Fulvivirga ulvae: one gene and its partner. The protein of the gene in region 2 binds, or shares a complex with, the protein of the main gene of each other region. Links are inferred from orthologs where the notes say so. Each region holds a gene or a part of one and is shown on either strand. Other genes may lie near its edges.

Evidence for each region. Proteins that work in one complex are often made in the same cells at the same time.
Region 1: the proteins of secA (region 2) and secY are in contact, whole or in part, in a crystal structure (PDB 3DIN), measured with the Thermotoga maritima proteins. The link is inferred for Fulvivirga ulvae from one-to-one orthologs. Residues at the interface, in WP_004082002.1 of Thermotoga maritima: Glu261, Ala262, Arg263, Lys300, Ala301, Arg302, Thr303, Ile304, Ile305, Leu323, Tyr324, Asp325, Pro326, Val329, Ser330, Tyr333, Ile336, Lys340, Phe345, Val349, Glu363, Phe364, Tyr374, Ser375, Gly376, Gly377, Glu393, Ile395, Thr482, Ser483; in WP_004081795.1 of Thermotoga maritima: Glu108, Gly109, Glu110, Glu111, Ala236, Glu237, Arg238, Arg239, Ile240, Thr241, Ile242, Gln243, Tyr244, Ala245, Arg246, Arg247, Val248, Thr249, Gly250, Arg251, Arg252, Val253, Tyr254, Gly256, Ala257, Ser258, Thr259, Tyr260, Leu261, Pro262.

Annotation. Positions count from the first base shown.
Region 1 is NZ_CP089981.1:3,199,788-3,204,876, forward strand. The notes cover bases 2,145-5,089. They hold secY (preprotein translocase subunit SecY), read left to right. Parts: upstream 2,145-2,932; coding sequence 2,933-4,246; downstream 4,247-5,089. Other genes in these bases: rpsE (30S ribosomal protein S5), read left to right, coding at 2,145-2,250; rpmD (50S ribosomal protein L30), read left to right, coding at 2,255-2,434; rplO (50S ribosomal protein L15), read left to right, coding at 2,484-2,930; map (type I methionyl aminopeptidase), read left to right, coding at 4,253-5,026; infA (translation initiation factor IF-1), read left to right, coding at 5,028-5,089. In the rest of the region: rplE (50S ribosomal protein L5), read left to right, coding at 1-29; rpsN (30S ribosomal protein S14), read left to right, coding at 36-305; rpsH (30S ribosomal protein S8), read left to right, coding at 401-799; rplF (50S ribosomal protein L6), read left to right, coding at 812-1,369; rplR (50S ribosomal protein L18), read left to right, coding at 1,378-1,725; more of rpsE, read left to right, coding at 1,732-2,144. UniProt on the Escherichia coli protein: The central subunit of the protein translocation channel SecYEG. Consists of two halves formed by TMs 1-5 and 6-10.
Region 2 is NZ_CP089981.1:2,828,587-2,837,730, reverse strand. The notes cover bases 1,977-5,878. They hold secA (preprotein translocase subunit SecA), read left to right. Parts: upstream 1,977-2,333; coding sequence 2,334-5,678; downstream 5,679-5,878. Other genes in these bases: LVD17_RS11790 (hypothetical protein), read left to right, coding at 5,683-5,878; dapF (diaminopimelate epimerase), read left to right, coding at 1,977-2,268. Outside these bases: carB (carbamoyl-phosphate synthase large subunit), read left to right, coding at 1-1,116; LVD17_RS11805 (DUF4834 family protein), read left to right, coding at 1,142-1,396; more of dapF, read left to right, coding at 1,486-1,976; more of LVD17_RS11790, read left to right, coding at 5,879-6,192; LVD17_RS11785 (M20 metallopeptidase family protein), read left to right, coding at 6,193-7,386; LVD17_RS11780 (Na/Pi cotransporter family protein), read right to left, coding at 7,446-9,144. UniProt on the Escherichia coli protein: Required for protein export, interacts with the SecYEG preprotein conducting channel.

The DNA.
Region 1 (5,089 bases), 370 kb from region 2 along the record:
CTTTCGCAAGTAACGCAAGTAAATCATAAAATATTATGGCAAGAAAAGCTGTTATAGCAAGAGAAAAAAAGAGAGAAAGATTAGTAGCAAAGTTTGCTGCTAAGCGCACGGCTCTTAAAGAGGCAGGAGATTACGAGGGACTGGATAAATTACCTCGAAATGCCTCACCGGTTAGATTACACAATAGATGTAAGCTAACGGGTAGACCTAAAGGATACATGAGAAAGTTTGGTATCTCCAGGGTTACTTTTAGAGAAATGGCTTCAGATGGAAAGATTCCAGGTGTAACTAAAGCCAGCTGGTAAAAAGTTTCTCTTTTTGTTTTATTCAAGAAAATAGTTCTGTATCTTTGCAGGCCTGTTTCATACGGGCGGCAATTTTACGTTAGATAAAGAAGAAAATGACAGATCCAATAGCAGATTATTTAACCCGTTTGAGGAATGCTATCAAGGCCAAGCATAGGGTCGTTGATATTCCTGCGTCTAATATCAAGAAGGAAATGACGAAAGTACTTCATGATAAAGGGTATATTCTGAACTATAAGTTCGAAGAGACAACGAACCATCAGGGTAATATCAAAATAGCTTTGAAGTACAATCCTGACTCAAAAAAACCAGCTATCTTCCATCTTGAAAGAGTTAGTAAGCCAGGTTTAAGAAAATATGCTTCAGCCGATTCATTACCTCGTGTATTGAATGGTCTGGGTGTGGCTATCCTTTCGACATCTCGAGGTGTTATCACAGATAAAGAAGCGCGAGATATGAATGTGGGTGGTGAAGTTTTGTGTTACATATATTAATTATAAACATCAATGTCAAGAATAGGGAAAAAACCAATAAAGCTTGCAAGCGGTGTTTCTTACACTTTTGACGAGAAAGTTGGAAACATTGTTGTGAAGGGACCGAAAGGTGAGCTTACACAGAAAATAGACCCTGCCTTCAAATTGGTTGAAGACGAAGGCGAGTTGACCGTTGAAAGGCCAACTGATCAGAAGAGGCATAAAGCTCTTCATGGTCTCTATCGCTCTTTGATCAACAATATGGTAGAAGGAGTTAGCTCTGGATTTACCAGGAAATTAGAATTGGTAGGGGTTGGATATAAAGCTTCAGCTCAGAATAACGTTCTGGAGTTGAGTTTAGGCTATTCTCATAATATATTTCTAGCTGTTCCTTCTGAATTAAAGGTTTCGGCAGAAACTGAAAAAGGAAAGAATCCGGTTGTTACACTTGAAGGAAGTGACAAACAACTGATTGGACAGGTGGCGGCAAAGATTAAAAGCCTGAGATCTGTAGAGCCTTACAAAGGTAAAGGTGTAAGATTCGTAGGAGAGCAAGTTAGACGTAAAGCTGGTAAACAAGCTGCTAAATAATTAAGGAGATGGCATTTAACAAATACAAAAGAAGACTTAGAATTAAGAAGGGTATCAGAAATAAAATTTCTGGTACTTCTGAGAAACCAAGACTTTCTGTTTTTAAAAGTAATAAAGGTATCTACGCACAGATTATTGATGACACTAAGGGTCATACGCTGTTAGCAGTTTCTTCAAGAGAACTAGGTGAGACTAAAAATAGTATAGATATTTCTAAATCTGTAGGAACTAAGCTTGCTGAAAAAGCAAAGTCGGGTGGTATAGAACATGTAGTATTTGATCGTAATGGTTACCTATATCACGGAAAAGTAAAAGCTTTAGCCGAAGGTGCCAGAGAAGGAGGTCTAAAATTTTAAAGCATTATGTCTCAAAGTAATATAAGATCAGTAAAAGCTAGCGAAATAGACCTTAAAGAAAAGGTTGTTGCAATTAAACGTGTGGCTAAGGTTGTTAAAGGTGGTAGAAGATTTAGTTTCTCTGCCATTGTGGTTGTAGGAGATGGTAACGGAGTGGTTGGATACGGTCTTGGTAAAGCCAATGAAGTTACAGATGCAATAACTAAAGGCATAGATGACGCGAAAAAGAACCTGGTAAAAGTACCTGTAATAAAAGGAACCGTGCCGCATGAAGCAATAGGTAAGTTCGGAGGGGGATTCGTTCTTCTTAAGCCTGCATCAGCTGGTACAGGTGTTATCGCCGGTGGTGCTATGCGTGCCGTATTGGAAAGTGCTGGCGTACATAATGTACTTGCAAAGTCTAAGGGTTCTTCAAATCCGCACAATGTGGTGAAGGCTACTTTTGATGCGCTAACAAATATGAGAGACGCATTCACTGTAGCACAGGACAGAGGGGTTTCTTTATCTAAAGTTTTTAACGGTTAAGATGATGGCAAAAGTTAGAATTTCTCAAGTTAGAAGTACAATTGGAAGGCCTGAAAGACAAAAACGTACCATTAAGGCGCTGGGTTTAGGTAAGATTGATAAGTCTGTAGAGGTAGAATTAACTCCGCAAATTAGCGGCATGATTAATAAGGTAAACCATTTGGTTACTGTAACTGAAGTTTAAAAATATATTCCGAGTCTGATAATCAGGCGCTAGGCAAAAAATATAACAGATGAAATTAAATACATTAAAACCTGCTGAAGGTTCTGTTAAAACAAGAAAAAGAGTTGGCCGTGGTCAGGGATCTGGCAAAGGTGGAACCTCTACAAGAGGACATAAGGGTGCCAAATCAAGATCTGGTTACTCAAAAAAGATCGGCTTTGAAGGTGGGCAAATGCCACTTCAAAGGAGGGTTCCTAAGTTTGGGTTCACTAATCCTAATAGGGTTGAGTATAAAGCGATCAATCTGGATACAATTCAAAAACTCGTTGATGATACTAAGGCAACGGCGGTGGATGTTAATTTGATTGTAGAAAATGGTTTGGCTGCAAAGAAAGACTTAATAAAGATATTAGGAAAAGGAGAGTTAAAATCGAAAGTAGATGTTACCGCTCATGCTTTTTCCGCATCGGCTTCTAAAGCCATAGAGGCTGCTGGTGGAAAAGTGACTCAACTATAATTATGAAGAAGTTTTTCACTACCATAAAGAACATATTTTCAATCGAAGATCTACGGATAAGGATCCTGAATACATTAGGGTTCCTTATCATCTTTAGGTTAGGGTCTTTTATTGTATTACCAGGCGTGGATCCGGATGCATTAGGCAGCGGAGCGCAAGGAGGAATATTTGATTTATTAAATACTTTCTTGGGGGGGTCTTTCAGTAGAGCCTCCATATTCGCGTTGGGTATAATGCCTTATATATCGGCTTCAATCGTTATTCAGTTATTGACCGTGGCAGTGCCATACTTCCAGAAGCTTCAAAAGGAAGGTGAGTCTGGAAGGAAGCGCCTGACACAGATTACGAGAGTACTTACAATTGCTATTACGCTTGCTCAATCAGCGGGCTATCTTGCAGCGACTATTCCTGCTGAGGCAATTATGTATGATCCGGCCTTTTTCCAGATATCATCTATGATTATCTTGGTATCAGGAACGATGTTCTGTATGTGGATTGGTGAGAAGATTACTGATAAGGGAATTGGTAACGGAATTTCAATGCTGATTATGATTGGTATTATCTCCAGATTCCCTGGCTCACTGGTAAGTGAGGCAATGTCAAGGGGAATGAGCGGAGCCTTGATGTTTGTTTTAGAAATTGTGGCATTATTCTTTGTTGTAATGGCAGTTGTAATGCTCACACAAGCTGTAAGAAGAATACCAATACAATATGCAAAACAGGTTATTGGTAATAAATTGTATGGAGGAAAAAGAGATTATATTCCTTTAAAAATTAATGCGTCTGGTGTGATGCCTATTATATTTGCACAGGCATTAATGTTTATTCCTCCTTTAATAGCCGGAATCTGGAAAGAAAGCGAAGTTGGATCTTATATAGGTTCAACCTTTTCTGATCCTTACTCGTGGCAGTATAACTTAGTGTTTGGCATATTGATATTGCTATTTACTTTCTTTTATACAGCTATTACAGTTAATCCTAATGATATTGCTGATAATCTTAAGCGTAACGGAGGATTTATCCCGGGAATTAAACCAGGTAAGCAGACATCCGAGTTTATAGATCAGGTATTGACAAAAATAACGTTGCCGGGGTCAATTTTCCTTGCACTTGTAGCTATTTTGCCTGCATTTGCGGTAAAGGCAGGAATTAGTCCTAACTTTGCTCAGTTTTACGGGGGCACCTCTTTATTGATTATGGTAGGTGTTATTCTGGATACACTCCAGCAGATAGAAAGTTACCTGCTAATGAGGCACTATGAAGGTATGATGAAGTCTGGTAAGGTGAAAGGACGTTCTCAAATTGCTGCAGCTTAATCTGGAATGATTCATTACAAGTCCAGAGAAGAGGTAGAACTTATAAAGGAAAGTGCTTTAATACTTGGCAAGGCACACGGAGAAGTGGCTAAAATGGTTAAGCCGGGTGTGAAAACCATAGAGCTTGATCAGATTGCGGAGGAATTTATAAGAGATCATGGTGGGGTTCCCTCCTTTAAGAATTATAACGGGTTTCCCTCATCATTATGTATATCCCTGAACGAAAATGTTGTTCATGGTTTTCCGAGTGAGTATGAGTTAAAGGAGGGAGATATAATTTCTGTTGACTGTGGAGTGTATTATAAAAGCTTTCACAGTGACTCGGCTTATACTTATCCCGTTGGGGAAGTATCGAGGGAAGTTATGCAATTGTTGAAAGTGACAAAAGAGTCACTATACAAAGGAATTGAAATGGCCGTTTATGGCAATAGAATTGGAGATTTGGCCTATGCTATTCAAAATCATGTCGAACAGTATGGGTATGGAGTTGTAAGAGAGTTAGTTGGTCATGGGATAGGGAGAGATCTTCATGAGGGTCCGGAAGTGCCGAATTATGGTAAACGAGGTAAAGGGGCAAAGCTTAAAGAAGGGTTGGTTATAGCTATAGAACCTATGATAAACCTGGGAACCAAGAATGTAGTGCAAGAGGCAGATGGCTGGACAATTCGAACAGCAGACAGAAGACCCTCAGCGCATTATGAGCATACTGTTGCTATATTTGAGACCGGAACGGAGATCCTAACGACACATAAATTTATAGAAGAGAATTTTAAATTTTAATATGGCTAAGCAAAAATCTATTGAACAGGATGGTACTATTACCGAAGCGCTTTCTAATGCTAT
Region 2 (9,144 bases):
AGGATAGGTCAGGGTATTGAATTTGATTACTCTTGTGTGCATGGCATTTTGGCAGCTAAAGAGTGTGGTTATGAGACTATCATGATCAACTGCAACCCCGAGACAGTTTCTACAGACTTCGATGTAGCTGACAAGCTATATTTCGAACCTGTTTTCTGGGAGCACATTTATGATATCATCGAGCATGAAAAACCTGAAGGTGTAATCGTTCAGCTTGGCGGACAGACAGCACTAAAGCTCGCCGAGAAACTCGAAAAGTATGGCATCAGGATTCTGGGCACTAACTTCCAGTCACTTGATCTTGCTGAGGACAGAGGTAGTTTCTCCAACATTCTGAGGGAAAACGATATACCTTACCCGCAATTTGGTGTGGCTGAAGATGCTGAAACCGCTATTGAGCTGTCAAAAGAGATCGGGTTCCCGCTGCTTGTAAGACCTTCTTACGTATTAGGTGGCCAAAGCATGAAGATCGTGATCAATGAAAAAGAACTTGAATCACACATTATTGATATTCTCAAAAAAATACCAGGTAACAAAGTATTGCTTGACCACTTTCTTGATGGAGCTATAGAAGCTGAAGCAGATGCTATCTGCGATGGAGAGGATGTACACATAATCGGCATTATGCAGCACATAGAGCCGGCAGGTATTCATTCCGGAGACTCCTATGCGGTGCTGCCTCCTTATAACTTGGGAGACTTCGTGATCCGCCAGATTGAGGCGTATACTAAAAAGATAGCACTGGCACTTAACACCGTAGGTCTTATCAATATACAATTTGCCATTAAAGATGATAAGGTATATATCATTGAGGCCAACCCAAGGGCATCCCGTACGGTTCCATTTATTTGCAAAGCATATGATGAACCATACGTTAACTATGCTGTTAAAGTAATGTTAGGTGAAAAGAAGGTTAAAGACTTTAAATTTAACCCTAAAAAGCATGGTTATGCCATTAAGGAACCGGTGTTCTCATTTGATAAATTCCCTAATGTAAATAAAGAGCTTGGCCCTGAGATGAAATCTACCGGAGAAGCCATTTATTTCATTGATGACCTGATGGACGACTATTTCCTAAAAATATACTCTGAACGAAACTTATATCTGAGTAAATAAGTATAATAATAAAAAGAGTAAAAATATGTTGAAATTTCTGATTATTGCGTTTCTGATAGGGTTTCTGTTTTTCAAACTTCTGGGTCTTTTTTTCAGGATTCTCATTGGAAGATCAGCAGCTGACAGATCAGGAGGAAGGGCATACCAAAATCAGCAATATCAGTCCGGAAGGAGCAACGACGGGAATGTAAACATTGATTATGTTCCAAAAAATGGCTCAAACAAGTCACCAAAAGCTTTTAAGGGCGGTGAATACGTTGATTATGAGGAAATAAAATAAATTATATCAAAATTGTTATTTTAGACCCCGTTTCGGTCCGCCAAAATCTGGCAATTTCCGAAACGGGGTTTTTCATTTTAGTATAGCACATGGATAATATCAAATTTTATAAATATCAGGCTACAGGTAATGATTTCATACTCATTGACAACCGCAGTACGCAGCACCGCTTTTCTTCAAAACAGATACAAAAACTGTGTGACCGTAAATTTGGTATCGGTGCAGACGGGCTGATCCTGATCCAGGACCACGACAACTATGACTTCGAAATGGTTTACTACAACCCGGATGGCAGTCAGAGCCTTTGCGGAAATGGCAGCAGGTGCGCTGTAAATTTTGCCAGTTATTTGGGGATAGTCGACAAATCAACGCGTTTTCTGGCCTATGATGGTGAGCACCTGGCAGAAATCCTTGACAATGAAGCTGTAAGATTAAAAATGGCTAATGTACAAAATGTCAGGTTAATGGCAGATGGTATGTTTATTGATACGGGCTCACCACACCTGATCAAGTATGTGATCAATGTAAAGAATTACAGGGTGTATGACGAAGGAAAAGCCATCCGCAACGGCGGATTATTTAAGGAGGCCGGAGTAAATGTGAACTTTGTTGAAATTACGGGCAACTCGGAAATCTTCGCCAGAACTTATGAAAGAGGTGTTGAAAATGAAACACTTTCCTGCGGCACAGGAGTTACGGCTGCGGCCATTTCTGCCAGTCATAAAGGTCTTGAAAGTCCGGTTACCGTCAATACCATGGGAGGAACACTGGCGGTAGAATTCAAAAAGCAAGATGATGGCAGTTATTCTGAAGTTTATCTTATAGGACCCGCAGAAAGAGTTTTTGAAGGCGCCATTGAAATGCCAGTGTAATAGGTAAAAGATTTAATTAAAAACACCTTAACTTTAAGGTCGAAAGATAGAAAACAGGAGCGACTATGTTAAATTTTATTGCAAAGATATTCGGTACAAAGTCTGAAAAAGATATCAAGACTTTGATGCCTCTGGTTGACAAGATCAACCAGGAATATGCTCAGTTTGCGAGCATTAGCGATGACGAACTAAGAAATAAGACCACAGAAATACAAGAACAAATAAATGCCTCGCTTAAAGGCATTGATGATCAAATAGCTGCGTTACATCAAAAAATTGAGGACAACCCCGATCTTGACATTCATGAAAAGGAAGAGGTTTTCTCCGAAATAGATAAACTGGAAGAGAACAGAAACAAAGAGCTTGAAAAAGTTTTGATGGACGTGCTTCCTCCCGCCTTTGCCGTAGTAAAGGAAACTGCCAGAAGACTTAAAGAAAACAAAAAGCTGGAAGTAACCGCTACAATGCATGACAAAACAATCGCTGCTGAAAAATCAAATGTAGAAATACAGGGAGAAAAAGCCATCTGGCATAATAAATGGCTGGCCGCGGGTACCGAGGTAACCTGGGAAATGCTACACTATGACGTACAGCTTATAGGAGGTATCGTATTACATCAGGGGAAAATCGCCGAGATGGCTACCGGTGAAGGTAAAACTCTTGTAGCTACTTTACCGGCATTCCTCAATGCCCTGGCTAAAAGAGGTGTGCATGTGGTAACTGTTAACGACTACCTCGCAAAAAGAGATAGCGAGTGGATGGCCCCTATATTTGAGTTCCACGGCCTAAGGGTAGATTGTATTGATAAGCATGATCCAAACTCAGACGCCAGAAGGAAGGCCTATCTTGCAGATATTACATACGGCACCAATAACGAGTTCGGCTTCGATTACCTTCGGGACAATATGTCCCGCGACCCGCAAGAGCTTGTACAAAGAAAGCATCACTACGCCATGGTCGATGAGGTTGACTCCGTACTTATTGATGAAGCCAGAACACCACTGATTATTTCGGGTCCGGTACCAAGAGGTGATGAACATGAGTTTTACGACCTCAAGCCAAGGATCAATAAACTTGTAGAGGCACAAAAGAAAGTTACCTCCCTGTTTTTGGTGGAAGCCAAGAAGCTTATGGCTGATCAAAATGAAAAAGAAGGAGGTTTAGCGCTTTTCAGAGCATACCGGGGGCTTCCAAAGCACAAACCGTTGATCAAATACCTCAGCGAACCGGGTATCAGGCAAATTCTGCAGAAAACAGAGAATTTCTACCTGCAGGATAATCAAAAAATGATGCCAGAGGCAGATGAACCTCTATATTTTACTATCGATGAGAAGCACAATAGCATAGAACTTACAGAAAAAGGTATAGACCTCATCACTGGTGAAGGAGAGGATCAAAACTTCTTTATTATGCCTGACATTGGTACTGAAATCGCTCAACTGGAAAAGGATGAGCAAATGACCGATGAAGAAAAAGTGGCCAAGAAAGATGAGATCGTTAAGGATTATGCTGTAAAATCTCAGCGCATACACTCTGTCAATCAGCTTCTGAAAGCCTACACACTGTTTGAAAAGGATACGGAATATATTCTCGTAGATGGGAAAGTTAAAATCGTAGATGAACAGACAGGTCGTGTAATGGAAGGGAGGAGATACTCTGACGGTCTTCACCAGGCGATAGAAGCCAAGGAGAATGTAAAAGTTGAAGATGCTACCCAGACGTATGCTACGGTAACTTTACAAAATTATTTCAGGATGTACCATAAACTTGCCGGTATGACTGGTACAGCCGAAACTGAAGCTGGTGAATTTTGGGAAATTTATGAGCTGGATGTAGTAGTAATACCTACAAACAAACCTATCGCAAGAGCAGACAAGCAGGATATGGTTTACAAAACAGTTCGGGAGAAATTCAATGCCGTAGTAGATGAGGTGGTAAGCCTGACCGAACAGGGCCGCCCGGTACTTGTAGGTACCACTTCTGTGGAGATTTCCGAATTGCTGAGCCGAATGCTTAATATGAGAAAGATTAAGCACCAGGTACTTAATGCGAAACAGCACCAGAGAGAGGCAGAGGTTGTGGCTGAAGCCGGAAAGCCCGGTACTGTAACCATTGCTACAAACATGGCAGGTAGAGGTACCGATATTAAGCTTTCCCCTGAATCCAAAGCCGCCGGCGGTCTTGCTATTGTAGGTACGGAAAGACATGAATCCAGACGTGTAGACAGACAGCTAAGAGGTCGTTCAGGTCGCCAGGGAGATCCGGGTTCATCGCAATTCTTCGTTTCCCTGGAAGACAACCTGATGCGGATGTTTATGCCTGAACGTATAGCGCGTATCATGGATAAACTCGGCTTACAGGAAGGAGAAGTTATTTCTCATTCTATGGTAACCAAATCCATTGAGCGTGCTCAGAAGAAAGTGGAAGAAAATAACTTCGGTATAAGAAAAAGGCTACTGGAGTATGATGATGTAATGAACTCTCAAAGAGAGGTGATTTATAAAAGAAGAAGAAACGCCCTGTTTGGTGAGCGACTTCAGCTTGATATCATGACCATGCTCTATGATACGTGCGAAGATATAGTAGTCAATACAAAAGGTGGTGAGAACTTTGAAAGCTTCAAACTCACTGTACTCGGAGTGTTAGGTATTGACTTCGAAATTTCCAAAGAGGATTTTGAAAGGATTTCTGCAGAGCAATTAACTGACAAGCTTTACCACCAGGCTTACGAGTACTACAAGCGGAAAAACAAAGGAATTGCGGAAAAGTCTCTGCCTATCATTAAAAACATAGATGAAACAAGGGGAGCCAACATTGAGAACATCATGGTGCCATTTACTGATGGCAAAAAGCAAATTGGTGTGGCCGCTAACCTAAAAAAATGTGTACAGACCGAAAACGCTGAGTTGGTAAAAGCAATGGAAAAAATGGCAACCCTTGCCATTATTGACCAGTTATGGAAAGACCACCTGCGAGAAATGGACGACCTGAAGCAAAGTGTCCAGAATGCCGTTTACGAACAAAAAGATCCTCTTTTGATCTATAAATTCGAAGGTTTTGAGCTTTTCAAACGGTTTATTGCCAAAGTTAATGAAGAAACTATCTCATTCCTTGTAAAGGCAGATATCCCTATTCAAGAACCTGAGCAGGTACAAGAGGCACGATCTCAGAGAAGACAAAAACTACAGGAACAAAAAGACGAATCGCGTTCGTTACTAAGTGGCGGTGGCAATGCACAGGCCAACAGACCTCCGGCAGAAAAAACCATGCCTCTTAAATCAGAAAAGATTGTAGGTCGAAATGATAAAGTTACTGTCCAGTATATGGATGGTCGCATTGAAAAAGATGTAAAATTCAAAAAAGTAGAGGAAGATATCAGAAATAACAAGTGCGTATTAGTTGAAGATTAATTTTATGATCAAACCATTAGCATACTGTCTAGTTGTCACAATAGTAGTGTTTGGGTGTAAAACAAGCTCGGTTACGACTTCTGCCGATACTGAAAAGTATAAAGAAGACCTGTCGCAGCTACGCCCGAAATATGAAAAGCCGGAAATAAATATTGATTCCGCTTCTACAGAAATGGTCACGGATTATAGCGATGTCACTCCTTCGCACGATGTAACAGCTAAATTGAATGCCGTGCTGGACAGTATTGACGTACTTAGGAAAGATGTCAGGTATATCGATGGTTTTACCATTCAGGTTTACTCGGGTACCAACAGCGAGGAGGCGCGTCTTTCAAGGGGGAAGGTGTACTCTATACTCCCCGAATCCAATCCGGAATTGAAATTTGATGAACCGAATTTCAAAGTGAAAGTAGGGAAGTACTATTCAAGAATTGAGGCCAGAAAACCTTACGCACAATTGAAGAAAAAATTTCCCGGTGCTATTATTATCCCTGAAAGAATCTATCTTCACTAAATGTCACTAAAACAACAAATAAAAGAGCTGGCAGCCCGTAATGCCGGTGAGATTGTTAATATCAGGCGTCACATCCATGCCAATCCTGAACTATCTTATCAGGAATACAATACAGCTAAATATGTGGCGGAACAGTTAAAAGCCATAGGTATTACGCCCAGGGAAGGCGTTGCTGAAACAGGCCTTACCGCTGTTATTGAAGGTCGAAACCCCGAATCAAAAGTACTGGCGCTCAGAGCTGACATGGATGCTCTGCCTATACTGGAGGCTAACAATGTAGAGTACAAATCGAAAAATGAAGGTGTAATGCATGCCTGTGGGCATGATGCTCACACATCTTCATTACTTGGATCAGCAAAAATACTCCATGAACTCAAAGATCAGTTTGAAGGTTCCGTAAAGCTTATTTTCCAACCTGGTGAAGAAAAAAACCCGGGAGGTGCTTCTTTGATGATTAAAGACGGAGCACTGAAAGATCCTGCACCGGGTTGTATTTTTGGCCAGCATGTAATGCCACTGATCCCTGTTGGAAAGGTAGGCTTTCGCGAAGGCATGTATATGGCAAGCTGCGATGAGATCTACCTGACCGTAAAGGGTAAAGGAGGACATGGTGCTGTTCCTGAATTGACTGTTGATCCTGTACTTATTGCCTCTCATATTATAGTTGCGCTTCAGCAGATCATAAGCAGGAATGCAAGTCCCAAAACACCTACTGTGCTGTCATTCGGAAAAGTAATCGCCAACGGAGCGACAAACATTATTCCCGATGAGGTAAATATCGCAGGTACCTTCAGAGCTATGGATGAAGAATGGCGGGCTGATGCTCATAAGAAGATCACCACTATGGCTGAAAACATTGCAACGGCCATGGGAGGTAGTTGTTATGTTGAGATATCAAAAGGCTATCCCTTCCTGGTTAACAATCCGGAAGTTACCAGGCAGGCACGAGCTTCTGCAGAAGAATTTCTCGGAAAAGAAAACGTTGTTGACCTTGAACTTTGGATGGGAGCTGAAGACTTTGCTTATTATACACATGAGGTGCCTGCATGTTTTTACAGGCTGGGAACCAGAAATGAGGCCAGAGGCATTACCTCATATGTCCACACTCCTACTTTTGATATCGATGAAGATGCTTTGGAAATTGGGGCAGGCATGATGGCATGGATTGCCTTGAGCAAGCTACATAATATGTAAAATAAATATTGTGCTTTTTTCAATTATAGGAGGGCCTGACACAGCTACAGGCTCTCTATTTAAGCGTTCACCATATCCTCTTCATCCTTAGCCAGCTCACCCGTAACAGCCTCAGACACATTAATAATATGATCTCCAACACGCTCTAAAAGGTTATAGAGGTCGGAGTATACAATACCACTCATAATGTCATAATCACCCTTTTCAATGTTTTTGAGATGTTTCTTTCTGAGTCTGTCCCGTTTTTTATTAATAGCAGCTTCTTGCTCAACGGCCTCATTTAAACTCACTTGATCATAATCCATGTTTAAATTATCCATCATCACCGTGAAAGCTTCATCGATAAGCTCAAACATCTCTTGTAGGTTCTTCACCTGGCGGTCAGAGAACCAAGCATCACTTTCATTTTTTCTTTCAATGGCCAACGACATCTGGAAGAACAAATCCCCAATCCTTTCCAGATCATTGATGATAGATAGCATCCCTCGTAACCTCAACGAAGATTCACTACTTAAGTTTGAGGTCGATACTTTGGACAAATAGTCAGCTATCTCCAACTCTACTCTATCAGTAATTTCTTCATACTTTTTAATACGTTTCATCAATTTAACCCGGGCTTTTACCTTCTTCTTCACAATCAACGCCTGTACAAACCCCGACATCCTTGATGTGAGCTCGGCAAATTTTGCAATCTCCTTTCCCGCCTCTTCCAGAGATATTTCAGGAGTGGACATAATAGGAGTGCTAATGTACTCCAGTCTAAACTCTTCATCTTCACCTCTTGATGTAACAAACTTCACAACAAAATTTGAGATATGCTTAACAAACCAGATCAAAAGCAGGACATTAATAATGTTAAATGTAGTATGAAAAATCGACAAAGAAACAGGAACAGCCTCCGGGGTATCAAAAGGAGATACATTATGATATTTTGTCATGTAAGCATCGATACCATTAAGAAATAACGGAAAAGCAAGGAGCATCCACACTACACCGAATATATTAAATATGAAATGCGCTCGTGCCGCTCTTTTAGCATGAATATTACCTACAAGCGCAGCTATATTAGCGGTAATAGTCGTACCAATATTCTCACCCAAAACCATAGCAGCTGCGAGATCAAAAGATATCCATCCCTGATTGGCCATCACCAGTGTCAATGCCATGCTCGCACTTGAGGACTGTACCACCACGGTTAATACTGTTCCAATAGCAATAAACAATAATGTAGATAAAATACCAGCATCAGTATAACGACTTAAAAACTCAAGCACTTGTGGGTTGGACTTTAAATCCGGAACAGCCCCCTTCAATGCCTCTAGTCCCATAAACAGCAGAGCAAAGCCTATAATAACCTCGCCCCAAGACTTCCATCTGTTTTTGGAAGAAAACAATAGAGGGAAACCAAAAGCTATAATAGGTAAAGCTACTGCAGCAATTTTTACCTTGAAACCAACAATTGAAATAATCCAGGCAGTGATAGTAGTACCAATATTAGCCCCCATGATTACACCTATAGACTCTACCAGTGAAAGTAGTCCGGCATTTACAAAACTTACTACCATCACAGTTGTAGCGGAAGAAGATTGGACCAGAGAGGTTAGCAGGAAGCCTGTCAACACACCCATGAAGCGATTTGAGGTCATAGCCTTAAGTATCTGCCGCATTTTCCCGCCAGCCACTTTTTGGATGCCCTCACTCATTACCTTCATACCATAAATGAAAAATCCCAACGATCCTACGAGCGTGAGAACATCG